Regions from separate parts of the Bradyrhizobium sp. 159 genome, predicted to be linked through region 2. Evidence: riboswitches for the same ligand, from Rfam matches in the RefSeq annotation. Region 2 holds a riboswitch; the other holds the start of a gene.
What was found. A riboswitch is a leader RNA that binds a small molecule or an ion and turns the genes downstream of it on or off. The one in region 2 is predicted to bind glycine.
Positions count from the first base shown of each region.

Region 1 (6,619 bases), on a different contig from region 2:
TCTGCGCAAGCTGGATGGGCTAAAAGTGCATAATCCCTTGGCTTTCGCCCGCCGCGCGGCGGTGCTAAGAGGCGCCGGATATTCCCGTGGCGCGCCCAAAGCGCCGTTCCCAAGAGGCTTCCCCGATCATGGCAAAAATCAAGGTATCCAATCCCGTCGTCGAACTCGATGGCGACGAGATGACCCGGATCATCTGGCAGTACATCAAGGACAAGCTGATCAACCCGTTCCTTGACGTCGAGCTGCTCTATTTCGACCTGGGGATGGAATACCGCGACCACACCAACGATCAGGTCACCATCGACGCCGCCGAGGCGATCAAGAAGGTCGGCGTCGGCGTCAAGTGCGCCACCATCACCCCTGATGAAGCCCGGGTGAAGGAGTTCAATCTCAAACAGATGTGGAAGTCGCCGAACGGCACCATCCGCAACATCCTCGGCGGCGTGATCTTCCGCGAGCCGATCATCTGCAAGAACGTGCCGCGTCTCGTTCCCGGCTGGACCAAGCCGATCATCATTGGCCGCCACGCCTATGGCGACCAGTACCGCGCCACGGATATCAAGTTCCCGGGCAAGGGCACCCTCTCGCTGAAGTTCGTCGGCGAGGACGGCACCGTGATCGAGAAGGAAGTGTTCAAGGCGCCGGGCGCCGGCGTCGCCATGGAGATGTACAATCTCGATGACTCCATCATCGACTTCGCCCGCGCCTCCTTCAACTACGGCCTGCTGCGCGGCTACCCGGTCTATCTGTCGACCAAGAACACGATTCTGAAGGTCTATGACGGCCGCTTCAAGGACATCTTCCAGGATATCTTCGACCGCGAGTTCAAGAAGGAATTCGACGCCAAGGGCCTGACCTATGAGCACCGCCTGATCGACGACATGGTGGCCTCGGCGCTGAAATGGTCCGGCGGCTACGTCTGGGCCTGTAAGAATTACGATGGCGACGTGCAGTCCGACACGGTTGCGCAGGGCTACGGCTCGCTCGGCCTGATGACCTCGGTGCTGCTCACCCCCGACGGCAAGACGGTGGAAGCCGAAGCCGCCCACGGCACGGTGACCCGCCACTACCGCGAGCACCAGAAGGGCAAGGAGACCTCAACCAATTCCATCGCCTCGATCTTCGCCTGGACGCGCGGCCTGTCGCATCGCGCCAAGCTCGACAACAATGCCGAGCTCGCCAAGTTCGCGAACACGCTGGAGAAGGTCTGCGTCGACACCGTCGAAGCCGGCTACATGACCAAGGATCTCGCACTCTTGGTCGGCGCCGACCAGCGCTGGCTCTCGACCACCGGCTTTCTCGACAAGGTCGCCGAGAACCTCACGAAGGCGCTGGCAGCGTAAGCTGGCGTCTCGCCTCAACCGTCATTGCGAGCGAAGCGAAGCAATCCAGACTGCCTCCACGGCGGACACTGGATTGCTCCATCGCATCAGCGCAAAATAGCTCTGCAATTTTGTCGCGAGCTCCTCGCAACGACGACACTTGTGTCCGAGGAAGCATCATGCCGACCCCGTCCTCGCCGAACGGGGGATACGGGGTTTTAAGCGCCTGCCATCGCCTTTTCGATCGCCGAGAGCGCCGCGGCCGCATTGGCGCCGTCAGGGCCGCCGGCCTGCGCCATGTCGGGCCGGCCGCCGCCGCCCTTGCCGCCGAGCGCTTCGGACGCGATGCGCACCAAGTTCACGGCGTTGAAGCGCGCGGTCAGATCCTGTGTCACGCCGACCACGACACCGGCCTTGCCGTCCTCGGTGACGCCGACGATAGCGACGACGCCGGAGCCGATCTGCTTCTTGCCGTCGTCGGCAAGGCTCTTGAGATCCTTCATCTCGATGCCCTCGACCGCGCGCGCCATCAGCTTGACGTCGCCGACCTCGCGCACGCCCGCCGCCGCGCCGTTGCTCGATGACGCGCCGCCGCCCATCGCGAGCTTCTTGCGCGCGTCGGAGAGCTCGCGCTCGAGCTTCTTGCGTTCCTCCATCAGCGCGGCGATGCGCGCCGGCACGTCGTCGATGGAGGTGCGCAGCTCGTTCGCCGCAATCTTCGCCAGCGCCATGGTGTCATTGGCGTGCTTGCGCGCATAATTGCCGGTCAGCGCCTCGATGCGGCGCACGCCTGAGGCGACCGCGCTCTCGCTCGTGAGCGTGATCAGACCGATGTCGCCGGTCCGCTTCACATGCGTGCCGCCGCAGAGCTCGACCGACCAGCCGAGCGTGTTGGCGCCGCGCTCGCGTGCGGTCCTGCCCATCGAGACGACGCGGACCTCGTCGCCATATTTCTCGCCGAACAGGGCGCGCGCCCCCGCCTCACGGGCTTCATCGACGCCCATGATACGCGTGGTGACCTCGTCGTTCTCCAGCACCACGTCGTTGGCGATGTCCTCGACGCGGGCGAGCTCCTCGGCCGTGATCGGCTTCGGATGCACGAAGTCGAAGCGCAGCCGGTCGGGCGCGACCATCGAGCCGCGCTGAGCGATGTGGTCGCCGAGCACCTGGCGCAGCGCCTCGTGGATGAGGTGCGTCGCCGAGTGGTGGGCGCGGATCGACGCACGACGCGAATGATCCACCTCGAGCTGGAGCGCGGTGCCGAGCTTCACTTCGCCGCTCTCGACCGTGCCGATATGGACGAAGAGATCGCCGAGCTTCTTCTGCGTGTCGGTGATGCGGACCTTGATGCCGCCCTCGCCGAGCAGCACGCCGGTGTCGCCGACCTGGCCGCCGGATTCCGCATAGAATGGTGTCTGGTTCAGCACGATCGCGCCGGTCTCGCCGGCCTTGAGGCTGTCCGCCTCCTTGCCGTCCTTGACCAGCGCGGAAACCACGCCTTCGGCGCTCTCGGTCTCGTAGCCGAGGAATTCGGTCGCACCCAGCTTCTCACGCAGCGGGAACCAGATCGCTTCGGAAGCCGCCTCGCCAGAACCCTTCCAGGACTCGCGCGCCTTGGCCTTCTGACGCTCCATCGCATCAGAGAACGCCGCCTGGTCGACGCCGATGCCGCGCGACTTCAGCGCGTCCTGCGTCAGGTCCAGCGGGAAGCCGTAGGTATCGTAGAGCGTGAAGGCGACGTCGCCGTCGAACATGTCGCCCTTCTTCAAGGACGCGCTCTTCTCATCGAGGATGGCAAGTCCGCGCGACAGCGTCTTGCGGAAGCGGGTCTCTTCCAGCCGCAGCGTCTCCTCGATCAGCTTCTCTGCGCGGACCAGTTCCGGAAGGGCCTGGCCCATCTCGCGCACCAGCGCCCAGACCAGGCGATGCATCAGCGGTTCTTTCGCGCCCAAAAGCTGCGCATGGCGCATCGCGCGGCGCATGATCCGGCGCAGCACATAGCCGCGGCCCTCGTTCGAGGGCAGCACGCCGTCGGAGATGAGGAAGGCCGAGGAGCGCAGATGGTCGGCGATGACCCGGAACGAGGCGACGGTCTGCTCGTTCGGCCCGCTGCCGAGTGCGGACGCCGCCGCGTCGATCAAATTGCGGAACAGGTCGGTCTCGAACACGCTCTCGACGCCCTGGAGAATGCAGGCCATGCGCTCCAGGCCCATGCCGGTGTCGATCGAGGGACGCGGCAAGCCCACGCGCTCCTCCTTCGTCACCTGCTCGTACTGCATGAAGACGAGATTCCAGAATTCGAGGAAGCGGTCGCCGTCCTCCTCGGGCGAGCCCGGAGGCCCGCCCCAGATGTGCTCGCCGCGGTCGATGAAGATCTCCGAGCACGGGCCGCACGGGCCGGTGTCGCCCATCGCCCAGAAATTGTCCGAAGTCGGAATCCGGATGATGCGGTCGTCGGAGAAGCCGGCGATCTTCTTCCACAGGCCCGCCGCCTCGTCGTCGGTGTGGTAGACCGTGACGAGCAGCTTGTTCTTCTTCAGCCCGAACTCGCTGGTGATCAGTTTCCAGGCGAGCTCGATCGCGCGCTCCTTGAAATAGTCGCCGAACGAGAAGTTGCCGAGCATCTCGAAGAAGGTGAGATGGCGCGCGGTGTAGCCGACATTGTCGAGGTCGTTGTGCTTGCCGCCGGCGCGCACGCATTTCTGCGAGGTGGTGGCGCGCTGATAGGGCCGCTTCTCGACGCCGGTGAAGACGTTCTTGAACTGCACCATGCCGGCATTGGTGAACATCAAGGTCGGATCGTTGCGCGGCACGAGTGGCGAGGACGGCACGATCTCGTGGCCGTTCTCGGCAAAGAAGTTCAAAAAGGTCGACCTGATCTCGTTGACGCCGCTCATGTTCATCCAATCGGGTATGCTTGGGCCCGCTTCTCGCCATCCAAAACAGACGCTAAAGGCTGATATCTGCGGGCCAAAGCGCTTTTAGACAAGGCCAGCTTCGCTGTCCAGAAACTGTGCAAGGAGATGTGCAAGCAGATCAGTAGGTTGCCGCAGTCGCGCAATCCCGGTTGAAAGCCGATGCCGGCCGCGTTGACAGGCTTGGCCAGGCTGTGGTCTTTACCTATCTGTATCGTACGGCCACGTCGGGAGAGACCGGCTTTAGGCAGCCGGCGCCGAAGGAGCAACCGCCCCGGAAACTCTCAGGCAAAAGGACCGCGTGGCTTTGACAACATCTGGAAAGAGGCGCCGACGGGGGTTAAGACCCGGACAGCGTCCGCCGACGGGATAATACTCTCAGGCACAGCGACAGATGGGGCTTCGATGGGTTGCTGCCGGGGAATCGTCCCCGGGGAACCGCCGAGGGCCCCTGTAATGCCTGCACCCGACGACCACGATTCCCTCCTCCGACGTACCCCGCTCCACGCCCTGCATGTGTCCCAGAGCGGCAAGATGGTGCCGTTCGCGGGCTATGACATGCCCGTGCAGTACCCTGCGGGCGTGCTGAAGGAGCATCTCCACACCCGCGCCTCCGCCGGCCTGTTCGACGTCTCCCACATGGGGCAGATCGCGCTACGGCCGAAATCCGGCAAGGTCGAGGACGCCGCCCGTGCGCTGGAGCGGCTGGTGCCGCAGGATATCATTGCGATTGCACCGGGACGGCAGCGCTACGCCCAGTTCACCAATGCGGATGGCGGCATCCTTGACGATTTGATGGTCGCCAATTTCGGCGATCACCTGTTCCTGGTCGTCAATGCCGCCTGCAAGGACGCCGACGAGGCGCATCTGCGCGTGCATCTCTCCGACGACTGCGTCATCGATCCCCTGGACGGCCGCGCGCTGATCGCGCTCCAGGGCCCGAAGGCGGAAACGGCGCTGGCGAAATGGTGTGCAGAGGCGCCGTCCATGAAATTCATGGATGCCGGCCCGCGCGAGGTCGCCGGCCTCCCCTGTTTCGTCTCGCGCTCGGGCTATACCGGCGAGGACGGGTTCGAGATTTCCGTGCCCGCTGGCGATGCCGAGCGCCTCGCCAAGACGCTGCTCGAAAACCCGGACGTGCTGCCGATCGGGCTCGGGGCCCGCGACAGCCTGCGGCTGGAGGCCGGGCTCTGTCTCTACGGCCACGACATCGACACCACGACCACGCCGGTCGAAGCCGCGCTGGAATGGTCGGTGCAGAAGAGCCGCCGCAGCGGTGGGACGCGCGCCGGCGGCTTCCCCGGCGCCGAGAAGATTCTCGCCCATTTCGACCAGGGTGCATCCCGCCGCCGCGTCGGCCTGCGCACTGAGGGACGCGCGCCGGTGCGGGAGGGCGCGCTGCTGTTTGCGGATGCGACGGCGGGCGAGCCGATCGGCAAGGTTACATCGGGCGGCTTCGGCCCGAGCCTGAATGCGCCGGTGGCGATGGGCTATGTGCCCACGAGCCAGAGCGCGCTCGGCACCAAGCTGTTCGCCGAGGTGCGCGGCCAGCGCCTAGCCGTCGAGGTCGCCGCCATGCCCTTCGTGAAAAACACCTACAAACGCTGAGGATTCGCCCATGACCACGACGCTGTACACCTCCGACCACGAATGGCTCGCCATCGAGGGCGACATCGCCACCGTCGGGATCACCGATTACGCGCAGCAGCAGCTCGGCGACGTCGTGTTCGTCGAGCTGCCCAAGATCGGCCGCGTGCTGAAGAAGGCAGAAGCCGCCGCGGTCGTGGAATCCGTCAAGGCCGCCTCTGACGTCTACGCGCCCGTTACGGGCGAGGTGCTCGAGACCAATCCCGCACTCGCGGCCGAGCCCGCGCTGGTGAACACGGATGCGCAGGGCGCGGCCTGGTTCTTCAAGATCAAGATTGCCGACAGAAACGAGCTCGGCGGCCTCATGGATGAGGCTGCGTACAAAGCGCATACGGCGTGAGATGAAGCAAGTAGCCGCCTCACACTCACTGTCATGCCTCGCGAAGGCGGGGCATCCAGTCGACGCAGCCGCTTCGGCTAGAGCCGAGGGGCCACGGCGTATTGGATCGTCCGCCCCTGTGCGCAAGTGCGCACAAGGCGGACGATGACAGCAACTCCTAGCGAGGACCCTATGATGACCGCGCACCGCAAATCCAACGGCGACACCGCCGCCAGCTTCGTTCGCCGCCACATTGGCCCCTCGACGCGCGACGTCACCGCAATGCTCGAGGCCGTCAGCGCCAAGAGCGTCGATGCGCTGATGGGGGAGACGCTGCCGGCCTCGATCCGGCAGGCCGCCCCGCTCGATCTCGGCAAAGCCTTGAGCGAAACCGAGGCGATCGCGCATATGGGCGA
Region 1 is NZ_JADPKE010000071.1:28,797-35,415, reverse strand. Features, by position in the region: gene IVA96_RS19710 (NADP-dependent isocitrate dehydrogenase) at 129-1,343, shown strand; gene alaS (alanine--tRNA ligase) at 1,541-4,219, opposite strand; glycine riboswitch at 4,456-4,546, shown strand; gene gcvT (glycine cleavage system aminomethyltransferase GcvT) at 4,694-5,845, shown strand; gene gcvH (glycine cleavage system protein GcvH) at 5,856-6,224, shown strand; gene gcvP (aminomethyl-transferring glycine dehydrogenase) at 6,399-6,619, shown strand, end outside.
Region 1: linked by a shared signal. The riboswitch ahead of gcvT (glycine cleavage system aminomethyltransferase GcvT) and the one ahead of IVA96_RS04605 (D-amino acid dehydrogenase) in region 2 are both predicted to bind glycine.

Region 2 (6,619 bases):
GTATGCGGATCAGGCGCACCGAAAGCAAAGTGTCGATCGAAATCGCTCCAATAAAAGTCGAACAGGCAGCCGGCATCAATAAACAACACGTCTCCATCCGACAGAATTTTGTCGGTCGGAACACCGTAAGGACGCGTATATCCCCCGCGGCCAGAAACACCCACTATCTTGCTTGTCTTCTCGACACCGCGACTGAAACATTCGGATTCGAACTGGCGACAGGCCTCGCGTTCCGTCATACCCAGACGCAGTTTTGATGCTAAATCTTCGAATGCTTCCGAAACAAGCCTGCATACAGTTCGAATTCTGTCAATCTCTAGCGGAGACTTGACCATTCGCAGGGGCGTGAAAATCGGATCCGATGCGTCGACGAACGTTCGAGGCTTGATCGCATCGGCAGCACGCAAGAAATCTCCTGCGGGGAAGCCAAGCCTACTCTCCGCACCAAGCTCTACGCCGATTTTGGCGTCCTCTGGCAGTAGTTCACGCAACACTCCGGCAAGTGCGGACACACCCTCATCTTTCGGATTTGGGCTAGGCCAACTCCGGCAATTTTTTACCCAGGTCGTGTCTTTATAAAACTGGTCGATTCCCTCTGGGACGACGGCAACGGGGTCACCTGACGAAAGAATGAGAAGAAATCGCGGCCGGGTTGTCTGCTGCGGGGTGGTGCTAGGCTCACCAATGAAATATCGCAGATTGTGTTCGGACGTCGCTAGAACCGCGTCAATGGCATGCTCCTTCATCAAACGCCGCGCACGCTCGACCCGGCCCTCGTATTCGATCCGGGGAAACGGATCATACTGAATGGTCCTAATCGAACCCATCCCCACATCGTTCATCGCTCTTCTCCAGAGAAACACGTTAATCGCAAGACGACCGACAGTTTAGATGCCGGTTCGACAGCAGATGGCTGCCTTCGCGCGCTCATTCGACAATAACCTTCGGAAGAGCCGCGCGCAGTTTTTTATGCGAAAGCATCGGAACACCGAGTTCCTCTGCGAGCAGGCGAGCAACTCCCTTGAAAGGCGCTTTTAGCTTGTCGTGGTACACGATGCTCTGGATTCCGCCTACAATCGAATGCACGCAAGCTCTTAGATCGACCAAACGACTTTCCTGGTCATAGCCATCCGACACTAGCCAGTGGTTTGGTAGGACGTGACTTGCCGCGATCGGGGGCCGATCGCGCGACTGCAATACCGCGTTCGTGAAGCTCGGCTCGAAATGAACGCCTCCGATGCAGAGCACGGAGTGTACCGGCTCCTCAATGCGATCGAAAATTTGCAGTAGCGATCGCGCCAGCACTCGAGCCGCACCAGGATTTGCCCAATCTTCGGGCGAGCTCCCGATCTCGACATCGACAGCCGACGCTCGCAGGTCAGCGAGACGGGTACCAGCATCACCAGCCTTGACGCCCGACCAATGAGTCGCTTCCAGGTAAGTGCGAAAGGAGTCAAGACCGGAAGTGACCCGCTCGGTTTCGATCGCTAGAAGAAGCCCCCGCGTAATCCGGGGGTCGACCGCGCTGAAGGTCCCCGTGCCCAGATCGCCGGTCGTTTGAACCGAGAAGATCGCGTTTGGCGCATTGGCGCCCTCGTGCCAATTCACGATGCCAATAACGTTGGCATCACCGAAGCGTTCATTCAAGATTGGCGCGTAGCGCGCATAGTCGTTACTTACGACCTCGTTCGTGGCCACGATCGAAATTCTGGCGTCATGCAAGCCAGCGACTTCGAGGACGGAGTGCCCATCGACTTCGAAACTCGTTGGAACAACAGCGCATTCGGCCTTGAGAGCATCCAGAACGCGCCCCGCGACGGGGTCCTTTTCCCGATCGACGCAGAAGACAAAAACGGCATGTCTCATCGAGGCCCTCCGCCGAGTTCAAAGCCGATCGAGAGCGCAGGACGTCTATCTTCAAATTGGCGCCCTCTTTTCGACTTTCTCGGAAAACACGATGCTCTTTGAACAATCCGAGCTGGCACGGCGACGAGACCAGGCGGGCGGGAGGCGATTAACTGAAGCCCGAATAGCATCACAACGGCGCCCCTCGCGAACTGAGTTCTGTTATGGGCTAGCCTGTTTGGCGAAGCAGCGAGCGGAAATCGCGCGAATTGAACATCGCGGCAGCGGACCCCCGGACCAGCAGCGAACTCAACCTGACTACGCGACGAACAAGAGCGAATCTTGCCGCCATATGCCAGAGACGTCGACGCAAGTGGTGTGAAGAGCCCCACATCGAGCAGAGCGACCGCCTCAGGCGTGCAGACCTCTATTTTGGCTCGACTTTGAAAGAGATGCATGCCAGGCACAGCTTTGTAGGGTCCTACACCACCGCAGATTTATTAGAGCGTCGCCACGCAAAAATTCTGCGTTCTTTTGGGCACCACGCAGTATTTCCTCGCTAGCCGCCGATAGCTCGCTGGGAACACTGGGACATCCAGCGAATGCAATCATCAAAAAGCGAGATCAGCATAGCACTAGGCAACAAACCACCTGCTAATCTGGGTGGGGAGCCGGGGCAAACATCGGGTTATCGCTTACGCCGCCGATTTTGGCGTCCGACAATTCATCACGGCTTGACAGGTAGTGAGGACGTCTGAGAGTGTTATCGTGTCTGATGATGGTGTGCGGGAGAGCGTGATAAGCCTGCAAAGGTTATCACCGCCGACGGAGCAACTCCCCAAGGAAACTCTCAGGCCCAGGACCGCACACCGAGGACGATCTGGAGAGAGGTGCCGGTCAGCACCCACCGAAGGGGACCGTGATCCACGAGGATTGCGGACAAAGCTCTCAGGTGCACGGACAGATTTGGGGACGGAGACGTGGCGAAAGCCATTTCACCGTTCATTTAATCCTGTCTTGGAGCACACGATGAGCACGATCATCATAATCGGGTCCGGTATTACCGGAGTTACAACTGCCTATGCCCTGGCCCGCCGCGGCTATTCGGTTACAGTCTTTGATCGCCAGCGCTATCCGGCGATGGACACTTCGTTTGCGAACGGCGGCCAATTATCGGCAAGCAATGCCGAGGTCTGGAATAACGTCGCAACGATCGTAAAAGGCTTGAGGTGGATGCTGCGCAAAGACGCACCATTGTTGCTGAACCCAAGCCCCAGTTTTCACAAATATACTTGGCTGGCAGAGTTCGTAAGCCAGATTCGAAACTACCGCCACAACACGATCGAAACGACGAAGCTGGCGATAGCCGCTCGCAGGCATCTTTTTGAGCTAGCCGATCGGGAGAGCATCGATTTCGACTTGGAGCGGCGAGGCATTTTACACGTTTATTCGAGCAAGCCCGACTTCGATGCGGCCTCTCGCGTGAATCAGTTGCTGCTCAAGGGCGGATTGGATCGCCGTCCCGTGACGCCCTCTGAAATGCTTACAATAGAGCCAGCTCTGCGCGATCAGTATTATGGTGGCTTCTTTACCCCGTCTGACGCAACCGGCGACATTCACAAGTTCACGCGCGGCCTCGCTGCGGCTTGCGAGCGAGGGGGCGTACGCTTCGTCTTTGATGCAGAGATCTGCGGCATGCGGTCCGACCGAGACGGTGTGGTCGTACACTGGAAACGAGGTTCGCTGAAGGAAGAAATCAATGCCGAACGCGCAGTGGTCTGCGCTGGAGTCGGCAGCCGCCGCATTGCTTCAATGCTGGGGGACAACATAAACATTTATCCCGTCAAGGGGTACTCCATCACGGTAGAGCTGCGAGACGAAACGAGCCAAAAGGCTGCGCCTCGTGTCAGCCTGCTCGACGAGGCTACCAAAATCGTGACCAGCCGGTTAGGAGAAGATCGGTTTCGGGTCGCGGGGACCGCCGAGTTTAATGGCGAAAACCGCGACATCCGCTGGGACCGAATTAAGCCCCTGGTACGCTGGGTAGAGCGATCGTTTCCGGATGTGTGCACCGCGCAGGTGGTGCCATGGGCGGGCTTGCGTCCTATGACACCTAGCATGATGCCGAGGGTTGGCCGAGGCAAACGCGCGAATGTGTTCTACAACACCGGCCATGGTCATCTCGGCTGGACATTATCCGCTGTTACAGCTGAAATGATCGCTGATGTCATTACGACAGACGGCAGCAACACTCGGTTGAGCGCATCCGTGCCCTGATCCTGTTGAGTGGGTTCTGGTCCATGCTCCCGCCGATATCGGGGCGGGAGCATGTCGCTTGAAAGCGCCAAGCGGATTGTGCAGTCGCTCTCGGTGATACGACCTTCAGTGCCGGGCGACTTGCTTCCCGCAATGCATTATTCAGGTAAAACCCGTGTGAACCACTTGGCACCGTTCCTTCCGAAAGCCTTTCGTATGACTCTGTTGTTGCTACTGTTCCCGAATTGACGCCGACCAAGTAGGGTCATGAGCGATGTTCGTTGCTTAGCAGGTCGCACGCCGTACACACCGTGAAGTACCGTCGCAATTAAGGGCAGGAAGCCACCTTTGCGCGGCCCAGATCAGGCCCACCAAAGCCGTTCCGCGCCGCTCACCCAAGCGTAAAACCAACCCGATCCAACGACTCTTCGTCTCAGAAACTGAGATGCATCGCTAAGCTCAACATCTTGTCGACTCCCAAGCGCTGCGGAGCGACACCAACTGCTGTTCGCCCAGCTGACGCTCATCGTCGTGACGTCTGCGTCACGGGACGAAGGGCGTTTCGAAGCGCATTTTGAAAGCCATGCAGCATAATTCTTGTAATTGCCGTTAGATCGACGATACTGATGTCGCAAAGATGTTTTTCGGCGAGATTTCGCTGACGGAAGATGTTTTTCTGCGGAAGACGCGGCACCTTTGCAGAATATCATCTTTAGCGTGGAGCCTGTTATGCGATACGACCGAATCGACGCTCGCATCCTGGAGGTCGTGCAAAAGAATAACCGTCTTACATCCGAGACGATCGGCGAACTGGCCGGGCTTTCGGCTACCGCCTGTCAACGCAGGCTAAAGAGGCTTCGCTCGGACGGCATCATCGAGGCGGACGTTTCGATTGTTTCGGCCAAGGCGGTTGGAAGACCTATTCAGATGCTTGTGCTGGTGACATTGGAGCGGGAGCGCTCGGACATAATCGACAGATTCAAAAAGGCGATCAAATCATCCGTTGAAGTCGTCAATGGGTTTTACGTTACAGGCGATGCTGACTTTGTCCTATACATAACCGCACGCACCATGGACGACTATGAGCTGTTCACGCGGCGATTTTTTCGTGAAAACCCCGACATCAAGGGGTTCAAGACCATGGTGGTCATGGATCGGGTAAAAGCCGGATTTGCTATTCCAATTGAGGCTCCGTCCGAGGATTGAAGAGAGTGTCTCACCACCAGATCCGGCTTACCTGCTTCATCACCATGTTGGGCAAGGTCTCGCGGTACCGGCTACGAAACGAGCCCAGGTCTTCGCGCATTGGTGCGCAACTTTCGACTGAGTGGCGTCCCCTCCAGGCTAGCAACACCAACTGGTCATCGGGGGGCGCTTCGTGGCGCGAGCGAGCTGAATGACTCTGTCGATGAACTTGCAAACGCTCACCGACGAGAGACGGCGGCTTGGCCAGCACAGCTCGATAGCGCCCTTTTTTGTCGCTCGGTGCAAGTAAAACGGCGCAAGTTTCCGGCGATAATGTGCTCTATGCGGCTACGCGCGATGGAATTTCCAGGCAGTTTCAAAGTATGGCTCCGTCTATATGCGTTCACATCGATGCTAACCCTTACGCTGGCGAAAAATAGAACAGATCTAAGAAGATCGGCCGCGCTTCAGCTGCGGCGCCAATGACGCCGCGGCTCGCTCGGCCGAGTCTGCCGCGGGAAATCAACTTTTGGGATCAATATATGACCAAAAGGATAACACCTCTGGCTCAGTTGAGTGACATCTGGCCTTCGCTGGGTGCATTTTGCAGGGAGTGATTAGGGAATGAGCCGTGTCGTTGAAGCGCGCAGTTGCAGGCCAAGAGCAAGGTTCACTCGTCAGGATCGGCATAGGGCGAGGCTGAACTCTTGGAGTGAAGCTGACTCTTTTCAGGTTTCTCATACATCTAAGCAGCACAAATCGAGTGACCGGGCCCGCCGGTTTGCCACCACCCCGTCGTCACCCTCATTCTTCGAACCATCCGGGGTAAGGCAGCAAGCTAGATGACTCCTTCCAAGCCTCGAACGATTAGCACTGAAGGTATCACCGCGCCATTCCGCCACCTCACCTTTCGGCGCATCTGGCTCGCAAGTCTGCTTACGAACCTGGGCGCCCTGATCCGGAGCGTCGGCGCAGCGTGGGCGATGACTCAGATGACAACGTCGGCGGACAAAGTTGCACTCGTCCAGACCGCGTTTTTGCTACCGGTTATGCTGATTTCGATGCCTGCAGGCGCAATTGCGGACATGTATGATCGGCGGATCGTGATGCTTGTCGCGCTCGGCATGTCGCTAGCTGGTGCGACCGCGCTGACGACGCTTACCTGGCTCGGGCTGGTCACGCCAGACTTGTTGCTGATACTGTGTTTCGTAATCGGCAGCGGCGTGGCTCTGATGGATCCTGCCTGGCAATCCTCAGTTAGCGAGCAAGTGCCGGCGGAAGCACTTCCAGCTGCGGTCGCGCTGAACAGTATTAGCTACAACATCGCACGCAG
Region 2 is NZ_JADPKE010000021.1:105,660-112,278, reverse strand. Features, by position in the region: gene IVA96_RS04615 (Xaa-Pro peptidase family protein) at 1-842, opposite strand, end outside; gene IVA96_RS04610 (D-aminoacyl-tRNA deacylase) at 928-1,866, opposite strand; glycine riboswitch at 2,622-2,720, shown strand; glycine riboswitch at 2,724-2,811, shown strand; gene IVA96_RS04605 (D-amino acid dehydrogenase) at 2,875-4,122, shown strand; gene IVA96_RS04600 (Lrp/AsnC family transcriptional regulator) at 4,831-5,307, shown strand; gene IVA96_RS04595 (MFS transporter) at 6,129-6,619, shown strand, end outside.